Regions from separate parts of the Salimicrobium salexigens genome, predicted to be linked through region 2. Evidence: riboswitches for the same ligand, from Rfam matches in the RefSeq annotation. Region 2 holds a riboswitch; each other region holds the start of a gene.

Region 1 (4,592 bases), on a different contig from region 2:
GTTTCTACAGAGAAACATGGATCAGGAACAATCACAATCGCGGGGCATCACGACTGCGCCGGGAATCCGGCGGACCGCTCTCAGAAGGAAAAAGAAATAAAACGCGCCGTGGAACTGATTGAAACGTGGGACCTCGGAGCCGAAGTCGTCGGCCTTTATGTTAACGAAAACTGGGAAGTGGAAGTCGTAACTGAGTAACTCTTATCCAAAAAGGAGGGGTATTGTGGAAGAATTCGTCGGCTACTGCGCTTCCTGCGGAAAAGAAGTTTATTGTAAGGACGGATTCCTGGACGGCATCGTTACGGAAGATAAACAGCTGTACTGCTTTACGTGCGGAGAAGACAAATAAAATACCGTCCTCTGTTTCAAGAACCTCCGATGAGCAATTCATCAGAGGTTCTTTTAAGTGACCGGCGGTTTTCCGAATCCTTATTCTCATAACTGTAACGAACTGGTAAGATGGAAAGAACTATTATTTATTAGCGCGGGAGGCGGTTACCATGAGCAGAAACATGTCTATGATCTCCATCGCAGCCGGGGCTGCTCTGTGGGGGATTATCGGTCTGTTCGTCACATTTCTGTACGACTACGGCTTCACGCCTGTCCAGGTGGTGGCCGTCCGGGTAAGCAGTGCCGCTCTGCTGCTGCTCATTTATACATATTTTAACGGGAAGAAAGACCTGCGGATTAACTGGAAAGACAGCCACTATTTTATCGGTACAGGTATTATCAGTATCGTGTTCTTCAATCTTTGTCTATTTATAGCTATGGAGGAAACTTCCATAGCTGTCGCTGTTACCCTGTTGTACACCGCCCCCGCCTTCGTTACGATATTCTCCCGGTTCCTGTTCGGAGAACTGTTTACCGGGAACAAAATTCTCGCACTCGCCATCACGCTCATCGGCTGCTCACTCGTCGTCGGACTAATCCCGTTCTCCGGCTTCGATCTCTCTCTGTACGGAGTCCTGGCAGGGCTCGGGTCCGGATTCTTTTATGCGTTGTACAGCATTTTTGCAACGTATGCCCTGCGGAAGTATTCTTCGGTAACGGTGACGGTGTATACATTCGTATTCGCAAGCATAGCCATTCTCCCATTTGCCGGACTTGGTGATATCAAAAGCACTTTCACTCTCCCGGCTGTCTGGTTGAATATCGGCGGTATCGGCCTTTTCTCCACCACTCTTGCCTTCCTGCTGTACACAAAAGGGCTCGAGAAAATCGAGTCGAGCCGGGCTTCGATTATAGCCACCATCGAACCGGTGGCGGCCACGCTCCTCAGTTTTTTCGTATTCCGCGAAATTCTGACCTTGTGGCAACTGACCGGTTTCATTCTTGTAGTAACAGCGGTCATCCTTGTTCAGAAACGGCCCCGCTCGTCTTTTTCAAAGCGAAAAGCGTCATGAAGGATACTGCCTGTTCCAGCATCGGCGTGGAGAGATTCTCCGGAGCTCCTTCTTTAGGTACGGAAGACATCCCCTCAACCGTCCACCCGTGAGTGCCGGCCAAACGTTCGAATTCCCAGGGCATCATCGTATTGCACACAACGTCTTCCCCTTCAAGTCTCGGATAACTGTTACTTCTAGGGCCGGCAGCAGGACCAAGAATACCGGCAACCATTACCCCTCCAGGCTTTACGACACGCTGGATTTCCTTTAATCCGTGCAGCGGTGACGCGACCCATTCCAGGCAGTTAATGGCCATTACGCTGTCGAATGCCCCATCTTCAAAAGGGAGTTTGGCAAGGTCGGCCTGCTGGAAGTGGATACCGCTCCAACGCTCTTTTGCCATTTCAATCATTTTCGACGAAATATCGACACCGGTCACCTCATAACCCGAGCGTCTCAGCATCTCGCTCCCCTCTCCATCGCCGCATCCGATATCAAGAACCGTAGATCCTTCAGATACGAAGGACTGCATAAATGGAAGAACCGTTTTTCTGCTTCCTTCTTTCCACATTTTTTCACTTCTCTGACCCCAGTTTCCGGAAAAATTATCCCACTTCTCTTCCGCTTTCTCATGCCATCTTTTATCGATCATTATTTTTTCCTCCTTGTTATTTCATTTAATCTTATGTATGATAGAATCAATATATAGTAATTATATTTTAAAAAACACAATATATAGATTGAAAAACAGATGCTCACAGAGCTTAATAGGGAATCCGGTAAGAAACCGGAGCTGCCCCCGCAACTGTAAGTATCCGCGAAACAGCATCTCCACTGTAGATTACTACGGGAAGGGCTGGAGTAAGATCGGGTACGAGCCAGGAAACCTGTCTGTTTTTCATCGGAAAGTTTCACCTTTTTCGGGGTTGGAGAAGATGAAACGATGATGCGTACATATACCCGTATCATGGTTTCATCCGCTCCTGTCCAGGGGGCGGATTTTTTTATTTTTTATAAAGGTACTTGAAGGAGGACTTACTTATGTCAGCAACCGTAACAGCGGACTGGAAATATTGGCTCGAACAGCTTCAGAGCACGTTCCCTCATCTCGATTTTTCAAAAGTCTACCCGAAAATCACAGACGGCACTTCCGTCGTTCTGGAAACACTCGCGGAGATGGACGAAACCGAACCGGAATGGACCTATGTCGCCGCCCGGGCACATCTGGAGACGATGTACACCGAAGCGAAGAAAAACCGGCGGACGGAGAGTCCGTATACCGACCTTTACGGGCTGATGGAAGCTCTCGTCCAGGAAGGGATTTACGCCCCGTCCCTGCTCACCCATTATACCAAAAAAGAAGTGGAGGAGCTTGAATCTCTGCTCGACCGGAACAAAGACCTCCAGTTTACTTACATTGGTCTGAAGACACTGGATGACCGCTATCTCGCAAAAATGAAAGATGGAAAAACGATGGAACTGCCTCAGGAAAGATGGTTGATCATTGCAATGAATCTTATGGCCGGGGAGAGCTCTTCCTCACGCCTGCATTACATTAAAGAGGCCTACTGGGCGCTCAGCAACCTTTACATGACTGTGGCCACACCGACTCTGGCGAACGCCGGGAAATCTCACGGCCAGCTCAGTTCCTGCTTTATCGAAACGGTGGACGACAGTCTGCAGTCGATCTATGACAGCAATACATCCATTGCGAATTTGAGCAAGCATGGCGGCGGTATAGGTGTCTATCTTGGCAAAATACGTTCGCGGGGCAGTGATATACGAGGCTTCAAAGGCGTCTCCTCCGGTATCCTCCCGTGGATGAAGCAACTGAATAATACGGCGGTTAGTGTCGACCAGCTCGGACAGAGGCAAGGAGCCGTCGCCGTCTACCTGGACGTCTGGCATAAAGATATCTTCTCTTTTCTCGACAGTCGCCTGAATAATGGAGACGAACGTCAGAGAACCCACGATCTGTTCACCGGAATTTCCGTGCCTGATCTTTTCATGGAAGCCGTCCGGGACAGACAGGACTGGTATTTGTTCGACCCTCACGAAGTGAGAACGAAGATGGGCTTCTCTCTGGAAGACTCTTTCGATGAACAAAAAGGGGAAGGGACGTTCCGCGACCGGTACGAAGCCTGCGTGCGTGAGCCGGAATTGTCCAAAGAGAAGGTGCCGGCCATTGACATTATGAAGCGCGTCATGATCGGACAGCTCGAAACCGGCACGCCGTATATGTTTTACCGGGATGAAGTGAACAGGACGAACCCGAATAACCACGCAGGCATGATTTACTGCAGTAACCTGTGTACGGAAATAACCCAGAACCAGAGTGCCACGACTCAGACTGCCCAGTACACGGAAAACGGACAAATCATTACCGTGCACAACCCTGGAGACTTTGTCGTCTGCAACCTTTCGAGCATCAACCTCGGCAAAGCCGTACCGGCGAATGCTCTTGAAAGACTCGTTCCGATCCAGGTGCGGATGCTCGATAACGTTATCGAAGAGAATCACATCCCCGTGCTCGAAGCGGAACGGACAAACAAGCGCTACCGCGGCATCGGCCTTGGTACGTTCGGATGGGCGCATCTATTGGCACAGAATAAAATCGCCTGGGAGTCGGGGGAAGCCGTCCAGTACGCCGATGACCTTTACGAAAAAATCGCCTATCTGACTATCGGGGCGAGTGCTGAGCTCGCCGGGGAAAAAGGAAGTTATCCTCTGTTCGAAGGTTCCGACTGGGAAACAGGTTCCTTTTTCGAAAAACGCGGACTGGCATCAGACGAGTGGAAAACACTCGCTTCCAAGGTGAACAGGAACGGACTGAGAAACGGCTATCTTATGGCGGTCGCTCCGAACTCGAGCACTTCTCTTATTGCAGGAAGCTCTGCCAGTATCGATCCGATTTTCAAAAAATTCTATTCGGAGGAGAAGAAAGATTTCAAGATTCCTGTGACGGCACCGGATCTGAACCCGGAAAACTACTGGTACTATAAATCAGCCCATGACATCGACCAGCATACGAGCATTGCTCAGAATGCCCGGAGACAGAAGTATATCGATCAGTCCATATCATTTAACCTGTACGTACAAAATGACATCCAAGCCAAAGATTTGCTGAATCTTCACCTCGACGCCTGGGCTCAGGGATTGAAAACGACGTATTACACACGCTCCACCTCCGGCAGCACCTATGACGAA
Region 2 (4,592 bases):
CTGATCACCTGATGAAGTTTCAAGTAATCCGTCCGGAATTCATGTCCCCATTGAGAGATGCAGTGAGCTTCATCCACCACGAACAGGGAAATGGTCTCCCGCTTCAGAAGTGATTTCATTTTCGGCATCTGAAGCATCTCCGGAGAAATGTAAATAAGATCCAGTTTCCGTAAATTACCGCTTATCTTTCTCTTCTGTTGGGGGGAAAGGAAACTGTGCAGGGCAGCCACCCGTTTCATCCCTTTCGCTTTCACCTGTTTAACCTGATCGATCATGAGCGATATCAGCGGGGAAACGACGATCGTCAGTCCCGGAAGGATAAGGGACGGTAGCTGATAGCACAAAGACTTTCCACTGCCGGTAGGTAAAATGGCCAGGGTGTCCACACCACGCAGTGCATTCTCGATAACATTTTCCTGTCCCGGTCGAAACTCACTGAATTTAAATTGGTCTTCCAGCACTTTTTTAACATTGATCGGTTCCATTATCCCTGTCCTTTCTGGAGCTTAGCGAGTACTATTCTTATCTGAAAATATGAATAGTCTCCGTTCAGTTGTTCCCGGATTACCTTCAGACGTTTGGTACTCGTCTTTCGGACTGCGGCCGAAATATCCCGGGCCCCTTCCCGGCTTATAAAAGCGTCGATGTTACGGGCCGGATCAACAAGCACCGCTTCAACGAGGTGGTCCTCGATTGTACTCGGTTGCAATTGTCTTATCTTCGCAACTTTTTCTATCGATCCGAATTTGTTATACAACGCAATGGACTTTCCCGAGGAGGAAGTGAACGCCTCTTTTTTCACGAGATCTTCTGTCAATTTATACAGGTAGCTGGAAGAATCCGAAGAAACCTCCGAAAACATGTAATAATACATATTCGTTAAGTAAAGAGGAATGTCCCATGCAGGTTCGCCACTTTCTTCCGCTAACTGGCTATATGTCCAGCCGCTCCTGTCCCCACCTGTAAGTCGTCTTACGAACATCTCTTTCTCCGTATCGGAAAATGGGGTGAGCAGCGCACGCAATTCTTTGTATAGAATCGGCGCTTCCTCGTCCAGTACCGCTTTTCGCTCACTGTAAAATTTTCTTGCCCAGGTCTGTACCGGGCCTTTATCTACAATCGGCAAGTAACCGGCGTGTCTGTACACAGCATTGCTGATGATTTGAATCCATAGCATCAGCCTGTTCTTGAACTCTTCCACCGCTTCGGAATACTCCAGTCCGGAAAAGTACAGAGGCATGTGCGTTTCTTCCATTGATCCTTGACCGTAAGCAGTGACACTCATCCTTCCATGGTCGTGCCAGACTGTTTTACCTTCTTTGCACAACTCGTGGAGTACATGATCCAGAGTCTCTCTTTGCAGACCGGGATAGATTCCATAGTATCCTTCTATACGATATACTTTTGCGTCCTGAAATGTCTGGGAAGATTTCTTCCCCCGCAACAGATGGTAGACGCCCGAAACGGTGCGTTCAGCATTCATTTTACTAAGACAATCTAACAGTATATATGTAAACATAAGGAATTCCTTTCGAATGATATAGTTGAATTCGATACGGATAGAACGTAGACTTGAAGGAGAGATACTATAGAAAGAAGGTATTACTTATGAAGCTTTATTCAATCGTGGATAAAGATACATGTATCGCCTGCGGTGCGTGCGGAATGGCCGCCCCGGAACTCTACAATTATGACGATGAAGGGCTTGCCTATTTCCTGCCGGACGATAATCAGGGAAACACACCTATTGCGGAGGAATTGGAACTTGATGCCGAAGATGCTTACGAGGGATGCCCGACCGGGTCCATCAAACTTGCAAACTCCAATTTTAATGGAAGTATACCAGAGGAAGACTGATAAACAAAAGAAGGTGCTCCCGGCACCTTCTTTTATTATACCATGTATTATTTTCAGCAGGCGAGCTGCGCACGCCGATCATATTTGACAAATAACTTTTCGAATACGGAATAGAAAACCAGAATAAACACGAAATTCGAGGCAGCATGCATCAGGTCAAAAGGAATTCCGGCAAGATAGTAACCCCAGAACGTCTGGGAGATCGCGCGCATTGTAAATGCCATCACCAGTCCAAAAAACAGCCCTGACAATAAGCCGTAAATACTTAATCCTAATACAGGGAGTCTCGGTAAGAATTTACCGAGCAGCCCGGCTCCTATACCTATAAGTCCCCAGGCTGTCACCTGCCACACTGTCCATATCCCCATACCAAGCACCATATTCGTCAAAAAAGTAGTCAGAAAAGCAGTGATCACTGCCGCCAGCGGTCCAAGCCAGAAGCCGGTCAGAATAATTATAGCTGTTACCGGCTGGGCATTCGGAATAGCGGCAAAAGCTATCCTTCCCACCACGGCCACTGCTGCAAGCATGGTTATCAAAGTTAATTTATAAGTATTCCACTGCATTTATGATCATTCCCAGGACTGGAAATCAAAATGTATTTCGTCCCCGTCCTCGATTTCATACTCAGCAGCGCCGACTTTTGCTTCTTCGCCGTTCACGTCATAGACCCAGGCCTTTTTCTCTCCTTCTTCAGCGGATATGCCTTCAATGCCATTAATGAATCCGTCTTTTTCTTCCACCTCAAAATTTTCTTCCATAGCATCCATCAGTACCGTACCTTCTTCAACTGTTATATCTTTTTCTTTCACCTGTTCTTCACCCTGGTTTTTTGTCAGCTCCACGGTAGCTTCAATTTCCTGGGAAGACTGGCTGCCCTCCTCTTGACTTTCCGATGTTTCACTTTCCGCCTGACATCCTGTAAGCAATACGAGTGTCAAAGCTACTACTCCTGCATAATTCCTCAATTTTTCCATGCGACTTCACCCTTTCTTCAAGTTTTAGAAGAAAAAGCATTGGAACAACCTGCCATAAAAAAGCCCGTCCATAAAGGACGGGCTTGAGATATCGACATACATTGATAGTCCAGGTCATCTCAAACGCTCAATCCTCGAAGCAATGAATCCTTCACAGACAGGTTTACTGGCTTATGTCATCCTACTCCGATACCTTCCCGTGACGAACTTTCATCACAGTGGATCTTATCGTTTCGTTACATTTACAGTTGCGAGGACAGCTCCGGATTCACACCGGATTCCCTAAAACCTGTGAAATTTATTCAATTAATTATAACATTACATGAATCGTTCTATTTTGGCAAGTTCTCTACAGGTAAATATATATAGAACGTAGTTCCTTCCCCTTCTTTACTCTGGACGGAGATTTTCCCTTTATGGGCCTCTACGATATTCTTCGCAATAGCAAGACCCAGTCCCGTTCCCTGCTTCTCTTCGGAAGGAGCCCGTTTCCTGGACTTATCTCCTTTATAGAAGCGTTCAAAGATGAACGGAAGATCCTCCTCCGGAATACCTGCGCCTGTATCTTCCACTTTTATTTCAAAGTGGTCCTCCCCTCCGTGAAGGTGAACATGTACAGAACCGTTCTCCGGTGTATGACGGATAGCGTTATCCAGAAGGTTCGTTACCACCTGCTCTATACGGTCAGAATCTATGGACACTGTACCTGCCGGAAGGCCGGATCTTTCATGAAGGAGTTTTACACCGGTTTCCTCTGCCACTCCCTGGAATTTATTCACTATACGATCAAGAAAAAGATTCACGTCCACTGGCTCTTTATGCAACTGAATGTTCCCGGATTCCATTCTGGCAAGGTCAAGCAGTTCGTTTACAAGACGACCCATCCGCTCGGATTCTTCCAGAATAATCTGAGCCAGCTCATTTTTCTCTTCTTTCGTAGTTGCTACTTCATCGACGATCGCTTCGCTGTATCCACGCATCATGGAAATAGGAGTGCGGAGTTCATGAGAAACGTTTGCAAGGAAATCCTTGCGCAGTTTATCGAGCCTTCGTTCTTCCGTCATATCCCTGAGTACAGCCACTACTCCTCTGATGGTAGTGTTGCTATAAAGAGGAGTCATGATAATCACCCAGTTTCTCCCCTGGACAGTGACTTCCGTCATGGCTTCCCTCTCTTCGGTGATGACAGATTCGAACAGTTCATGCAGGGGCGAAGGCAATTCTTCCTCCTCCAGCTCCTCTTCATATCTCCACGACTGTAACAGCTGTTTCGCAGGAGGGTTGGTTACCAGTATTTTTCTTTTATGATTTAAGGTGATTACTCCGTCGGCCATGGATTTCAAAACGCCCGATAGCTGCTCTTTCTCCTGATTCAGCGCATCAATATTCTGCTTAAGCTGACGACCCATCCGGTTGAATGCAATTGCCAGTTCTCCTATTTCGTCATGAGTAATAATTGGTATCTTAGTATGAAACTCGCCTTCCGACAGCTCAAACGCCCCTTTACGCATTTTCATAAGAGGTGCTGTAATCCGTGTCGATAAGAAAAAAGCGAAAATCGTAGTCAATACTATAGCTATACCGGCACCGAGAAAGACAGTTTTAGTCGTCTGCTGAGTCGTTTCTTCCACAGAATCGAGGGGTTTGTAGACGAATACAGCGCCGTTGTCTCCCGACAGGGGAGAACCGACGGCCAAAAACTTCCTCCCGTCAGCCGAAGCTACTTTTTTCACTTCCGTTCCCCCGGTTATTACCCGC
Region 3 (4,592 bases), on a different contig from region 2:
ATTCCCTAAGATCCTGGGAGGACATTTGCAACAGGTGCAGGGACTGCTGCAATTGAGGTGTCATTTTCAGCTGATTGGTCTGTTTCATTTCTAAGAGGAGCTTCATTTGTCCTCTCTCCGTTTCTATTTCTGTACTTTTTGAAGGACGGTCGCTTATTTGAAGTCGTTTTCATTCTTTCATATAAACAGTTATTAGAAAACAGGCAAGCTCGTTTATTTACGGGTAAATTGCATGAGAAAATATTAACAGTTTATTTTAGTACCAAATGTCGTCGACAACATCCCCGTCCGGCCGATAAACGTAACACTCGGCCGTATTATGAAACGTCCGGTGCCAAAGTTTTGCAAAAAGTGTGTACAACGACATATTATTCACTTATACAGAGGATGTCCTAATAAATAAAGTTTGAGGTGAAGACAATGAGTAAAAAAGAAGTGGAAGACTACGTGCAGGAAGGTATATACGGGAGTCCGGAAACAAAACCAGGGGAACGCAGGAGATACCTCGGTACTCTTCGTGAACGAATCGTTCTTGTGTTGACGAAAAGTCAGGTGATGCAGAAAAAAGGAATAGCGGAAATTGAAAAAGAAATGCGGAGTTATGACAGGGCGACGCTACTTTTGAACGGGAAAATAAGTTACAGGTTTCGAAAACCTTATTCCCGGCTCGCCCGTAAGTACGGTGTGCATACAAAATCCGTATCGGATCAGCAGAAAGAAACGGAAATCGGAGCTGTTTTAACCGTGGATTATCCTTTGGAAAAAGAAGAGATAAAAGTGGACACTGGTACATCTGCAAAGAAAGAGAAAACAAAGCAGAAAAAAGGAATGAGAGAATTATTGAAGAAACTGTTCAAACCGGTCAAATGAAAACGCCGAGGTTATTCAACCTCGGCGTTTGTGTTGTCTTAGTCAGTAATCGTGCTGGACCAGACGACTGTGAAGCTTTCCGCAGTTTATACATTGAAGCCAGAGAGTTTCCACAACTCTATCAGTGAATTCTTTGGAAACTACTTCGACGACTTTCTGTTCGTTACTGAAACAGTTCAGACAATGATCATGGACGCGGCTGCCTATTTCATAGTTTTTCATTACATGCCTCCTCTCTAAAGGAGGGAGGCAACAGTAGGAGTTTTATCTTAAGACAAAATAAAGGAAATTTCAAACGTGCCGCAAGTAAAGCCATTAAACAAAAAGAATTGCACATTAAAAGTTGACTCGGGGAAACAAAAAAAGTAGAATAACCATATCGATGAAATTTGCCTGAGGGCAAAAATGATGAGGTGAGGAATATTTTTGAACAATTAGGTAATATAAATCCCGTGATTCTGGCTTTGCTGGGCTCTTTATTCACTTGGGGGATGACTGCTCTCGGAGCAGCCCTCGTTTTCTTAATAAAAGGATCGAGTCAAAAGTTTCTGGACAGTATGCTCGCGTTCGCAGGAGGAGTCATGATTGCAGCCAGTTACTGGTCGCTGCTCGCTCCGGCTATAGAGAGAGGGGCGGAAGGTCCGCTGCCCTCCTGGTTTCCTGCTGTCGTAGGTTTTCTTCTCGGTGGGTTTCTGCTTCTCTTTATCGATCGTGTCATACCATTTGTAGACCTCGATAAGTACATGTACGACATTAAAAATAAAAGAGCGAAGAGTCGTACGGCACTGCTAATGTTCTCGATGACCCTCCACAATATCCCGGAAGGATTAGCGGTTGGTGTGGCTTTCGGTGCTGTAGCTTCGGACGGGTCCGGTGCGGCTCTCGGTGGAGCGATAGCTCTTGCGATTGGTATCGGTATACAGAACTTCCCGGAAGGAGCGGCAGTTTCCATGCCTCTTTACCGGGAAGGTATGAAGAAAAAGAAAAGTTTCATGTTTGGACAGTTTTCCGGAATGGTAGAACCTATTTCCGCAGTAGTGGGGGCGGCTGCCGTTATAATTATAGAACCGGTCCTGCCTTACGCCTTAAGCTTTGCGGCTGGAGCCATGATTTTCGTGGTAGCTAAAGAAATTATCCCGGGCTCCCATGAAAAGGGGAATGTCAACATTGCTTCTATGAGTCTAATGTTCGGTTTCGCCCTTATGATGACGCTAGATGTTGCGCTCGGTTAAGGATTATAAAAAAAAGAGGAGATGTCTGAACACATCTCTCTTTTTTTATGCACAAATTTCATGGAGAGTCGAGAATCGAAAAGCGGGAATGCTGATTGACAGATCGAATCGTTTGCAGGATAGTGGAAGGGAGGGGATCTCCCCTCAACAACTGAATACGTCCGGTGGTCACAACATCTGTGTTAAAAGGGAAGCCCGGTAGAATCCGGCACGGTCCCGCCACTGTAAAGGGGAGCTTCGTATCAATCCACTGTCTGAAAAAGACGGGAAGGCGTACAGAGTGAGGAACCTGAGTCAGGAGACCTGCCACCGGAAAGAACATGAAATCCTACGGGAGAATAGGAGGATGTTACGTGAAATATCTTAAACCGGGACGCCGATACGGGCCTGGACCGTCGATACTTTCTTATCCGCCTTCCTGCTAGCTGACGGGAAGGTATTTTAATGGAGTCAAGGTGAAAAGAGACCTTTCCTGTGGTCGTTATCGCAGCGATAAAAGAGGAGGAAGAAACGATGGATCAGATACCTGTACGTTGTTCAAAAGTAACCCAGACAAGACTTATATTTCCCCCGGACACTAACCATCTTGGAACGATTTTCGGAGGGAAAGTCCTTGCATATATCGACGAAGTTGCTGCCCTTACCGCAATGAAACACTCCAATGCTATCGTAGTGACGGCTTCGATCGACTCCGTGAATTTCATATCTACTGCCAGAGTGGGAGAAGCTCTGACGATTGAAGCCTGTGTAACGAAGACAGGTCGGACTTCTATGGAAGTGTATGTGAAAGTATTCGCAGATGATCTGCTCAGTGGAGAGCAGAAAATGACGACCGAATCATTTCTTACAATGGTGGCAATGGACGAAGAAGGGCGCCCGAAACCAGTCCCCCACGTCATTCCGGAAACGGAAGAAGAGAAAGAACTGAACAGAACGGCTGCCGCGAGAAAGAAACAGCGGGAAGAAAAAGCTGAGCTGCGAACCTGAACCGCATGACAATACGGGACCCGCTGAGGGCCCCGTATTATTTATGAACATTATTCTTTTAAGTCTTTTTTGCAGAAGTACCAGTCTACACACTCATAGGAATCGTCGTTTTCTCTTGCGCGGGCATCTTCAACTGTTGTTGGAGGAGATGCGACAACTTTGTTTCCTTTCGTCCAGTCAGCCGGAGTGGAAACTCCGTGTTTGTCGGTAGTTCTGAGAGCCTCGACGAGCCGTACGATTTCACCCATATTCCGGCCGGTAGTGAGCGGATAATATATGAGAGAACGGATTGTTCCTTTGTCATCAATCACAAAAACGGCACGGGAAGCTTCAGTACCGCTGCTTTCCGGCATAATCATACCGAACTTGGTAGCCACCTGTTTATCAAGGTCGGCGATTACCGGGAACTCGATTTTCGTATCGAAATTTTCTTCAATATTCCGTATCCAGGCAATATGGGAAGTGATGCTGTCCACACTCAGTCCGAGGAGTTCTGTGTTCATTTCCCGCAACTGATCATAAATCCCCTGAAACGCTACGAATTCTGTCGTGCATACAGGTGTAAAATCTGCCGGATGGGAAAATAGAACGAACCATTTTCCTTCGTAATCATCGAGAGAAAGCTCTCCGTGTGTCGTCTGAGCAGTGAAGTCAGGGGCTTTTTCACCGATACGCGGCAAGCCATAGTGTTTCTGTTCTTCTGTATTATGCTGCTCTTCCATCATTCAAATCCCTCCTGTTACATATTCCGTCCGTCCTGAACGGTCCTCTGTTTTTATTTCCCGTTCAGTTTTTCATTCAACCACATAGTACGTGAGGCAATACCGCCAAACGGGGTAAGGGGGATATTTGTACCCCCTTTTCCTAAGAGAAGGTATGGTATAATGTTAAGTAAATAAATTTGGTGAAGGAAGGGTCGTTTGTGTTGAAAGACCAGCGTATTTTGGAATTAATCAAAGAAAATCCGTTCATCACCCAGCAGCAGCTATCGGAAAAATTAAATCTTTCACGCTCGGCAGTAGCCGGATACATCTCAACGCTTACAAAAAAAGGGGAGATTGTAGGAAGGGCCTATGTTCTGAAAGAGGAGTCGAAAATCTTCTGTATTGGAGGGGCGAATATCGACCGGAAGAACCGCACGCTTTCACAGGTGCAATACGGAACTTCCAACCCTGTTTCCTCTCTTCAGAGCCTTGGGGGTGTAGCCAGAAACGTGGCTGAAAACCTCGGGAAGCTGACCTGTGATGTTTCTCTTATTGCACTTACCGGAGAAGACCAGGACGGGGAATGGCTTATGAAACAAACGAAACAGCAGGGAGTGGACGTTTCGCAGTCATTTGCTCTGAATGGAGAAAAAACAGGAGCCTACACTTCTATCCTCGATTCGTCCGGAGAACTGGTGCTGGCAGTGGCAGATATGGAATTGTATGACCGCTTCACCGCCGGGCTTCTTGAAGCGAAGTGGCCGCATATTGCTTCTTCGGAAGTGATTTTTGCAGATAC

The links. Region 2 has a riboswitch for cobalamin ahead of BW931_RS03705 (DUF4430 domain-containing protein). Riboswitches for the same ligand answer to the same signal wherever they lie in the genome.
Region 1: linked by a shared signal. The riboswitch ahead of BW931_RS09645 (ribonucleoside-diphosphate reductase subunit alpha) and the one ahead of BW931_RS03705 (DUF4430 domain-containing protein) in region 2 are both predicted to bind cobalamin.
Region 3: linked by a shared signal. The riboswitch ahead of BW931_RS01075 (acyl-CoA thioesterase) and the one ahead of BW931_RS03705 (DUF4430 domain-containing protein) in region 2 are both predicted to bind cobalamin.

Annotation. Positions count from the first base shown of each region.
Region 1 covers NZ_FTOK01000007.1:37,860-42,451, forward strand. Annotated here, with positions in the region: gene BW931_RS09630 (carbonic anhydrase) at 1-198, shown strand, start outside; gene BW931_RS13790 (hypothetical protein) at 224-349, shown strand; gene BW931_RS09635 (DMT family transporter) at 501-1,403, shown strand; gene BW931_RS09640 (class I SAM-dependent methyltransferase) at 1,348-2,037, opposite strand; cobalamin riboswitch at 2,118-2,294, shown strand; gene BW931_RS09645 (ribonucleoside-diphosphate reductase subunit alpha) at 2,427-4,592, shown strand, end outside.
Region 2 covers NZ_FTOK01000002.1:290,102-294,693, reverse strand. Annotated here, with positions in the region: gene BW931_RS03725 (RecQ family ATP-dependent DNA helicase) at 1-485, opposite strand, end outside; gene BW931_RS03720 (YpbB family protein) at 485-1,519, opposite strand; gene BW931_RS03715 (ferredoxin) at 1,609-1,857, shown strand; gene BW931_RS03710 (ECF transporter S component) at 1,911-2,423, opposite strand; gene BW931_RS03705 (DUF4430 domain-containing protein) at 2,430-2,834, opposite strand; cobalamin riboswitch at 2,974-3,142, opposite strand; gene BW931_RS03700 (ATP-binding protein) at 3,167-4,592, opposite strand, start outside.
Region 3 covers NZ_FTOK01000001.1:205,200-209,791, forward strand. Annotated here, with positions in the region: gene rpoN (RNA polymerase factor sigma-54) at 1-88, opposite strand, end outside; gene BW931_RS01060 (YueI family protein) at 421-870, shown strand; gene BW931_RS01065 (hypothetical protein) at 913-1,092, opposite strand; gene BW931_RS01070 (ZIP family metal transporter) at 1,362-2,102, shown strand; cobalamin riboswitch at 2,251-2,427, shown strand; gene BW931_RS01075 (acyl-CoA thioesterase) at 2,616-3,089, shown strand; gene BW931_RS01080 (peroxiredoxin) at 3,140-3,814, opposite strand; gene BW931_RS01085 (carbohydrate kinase) at 4,012-4,592, shown strand, end outside.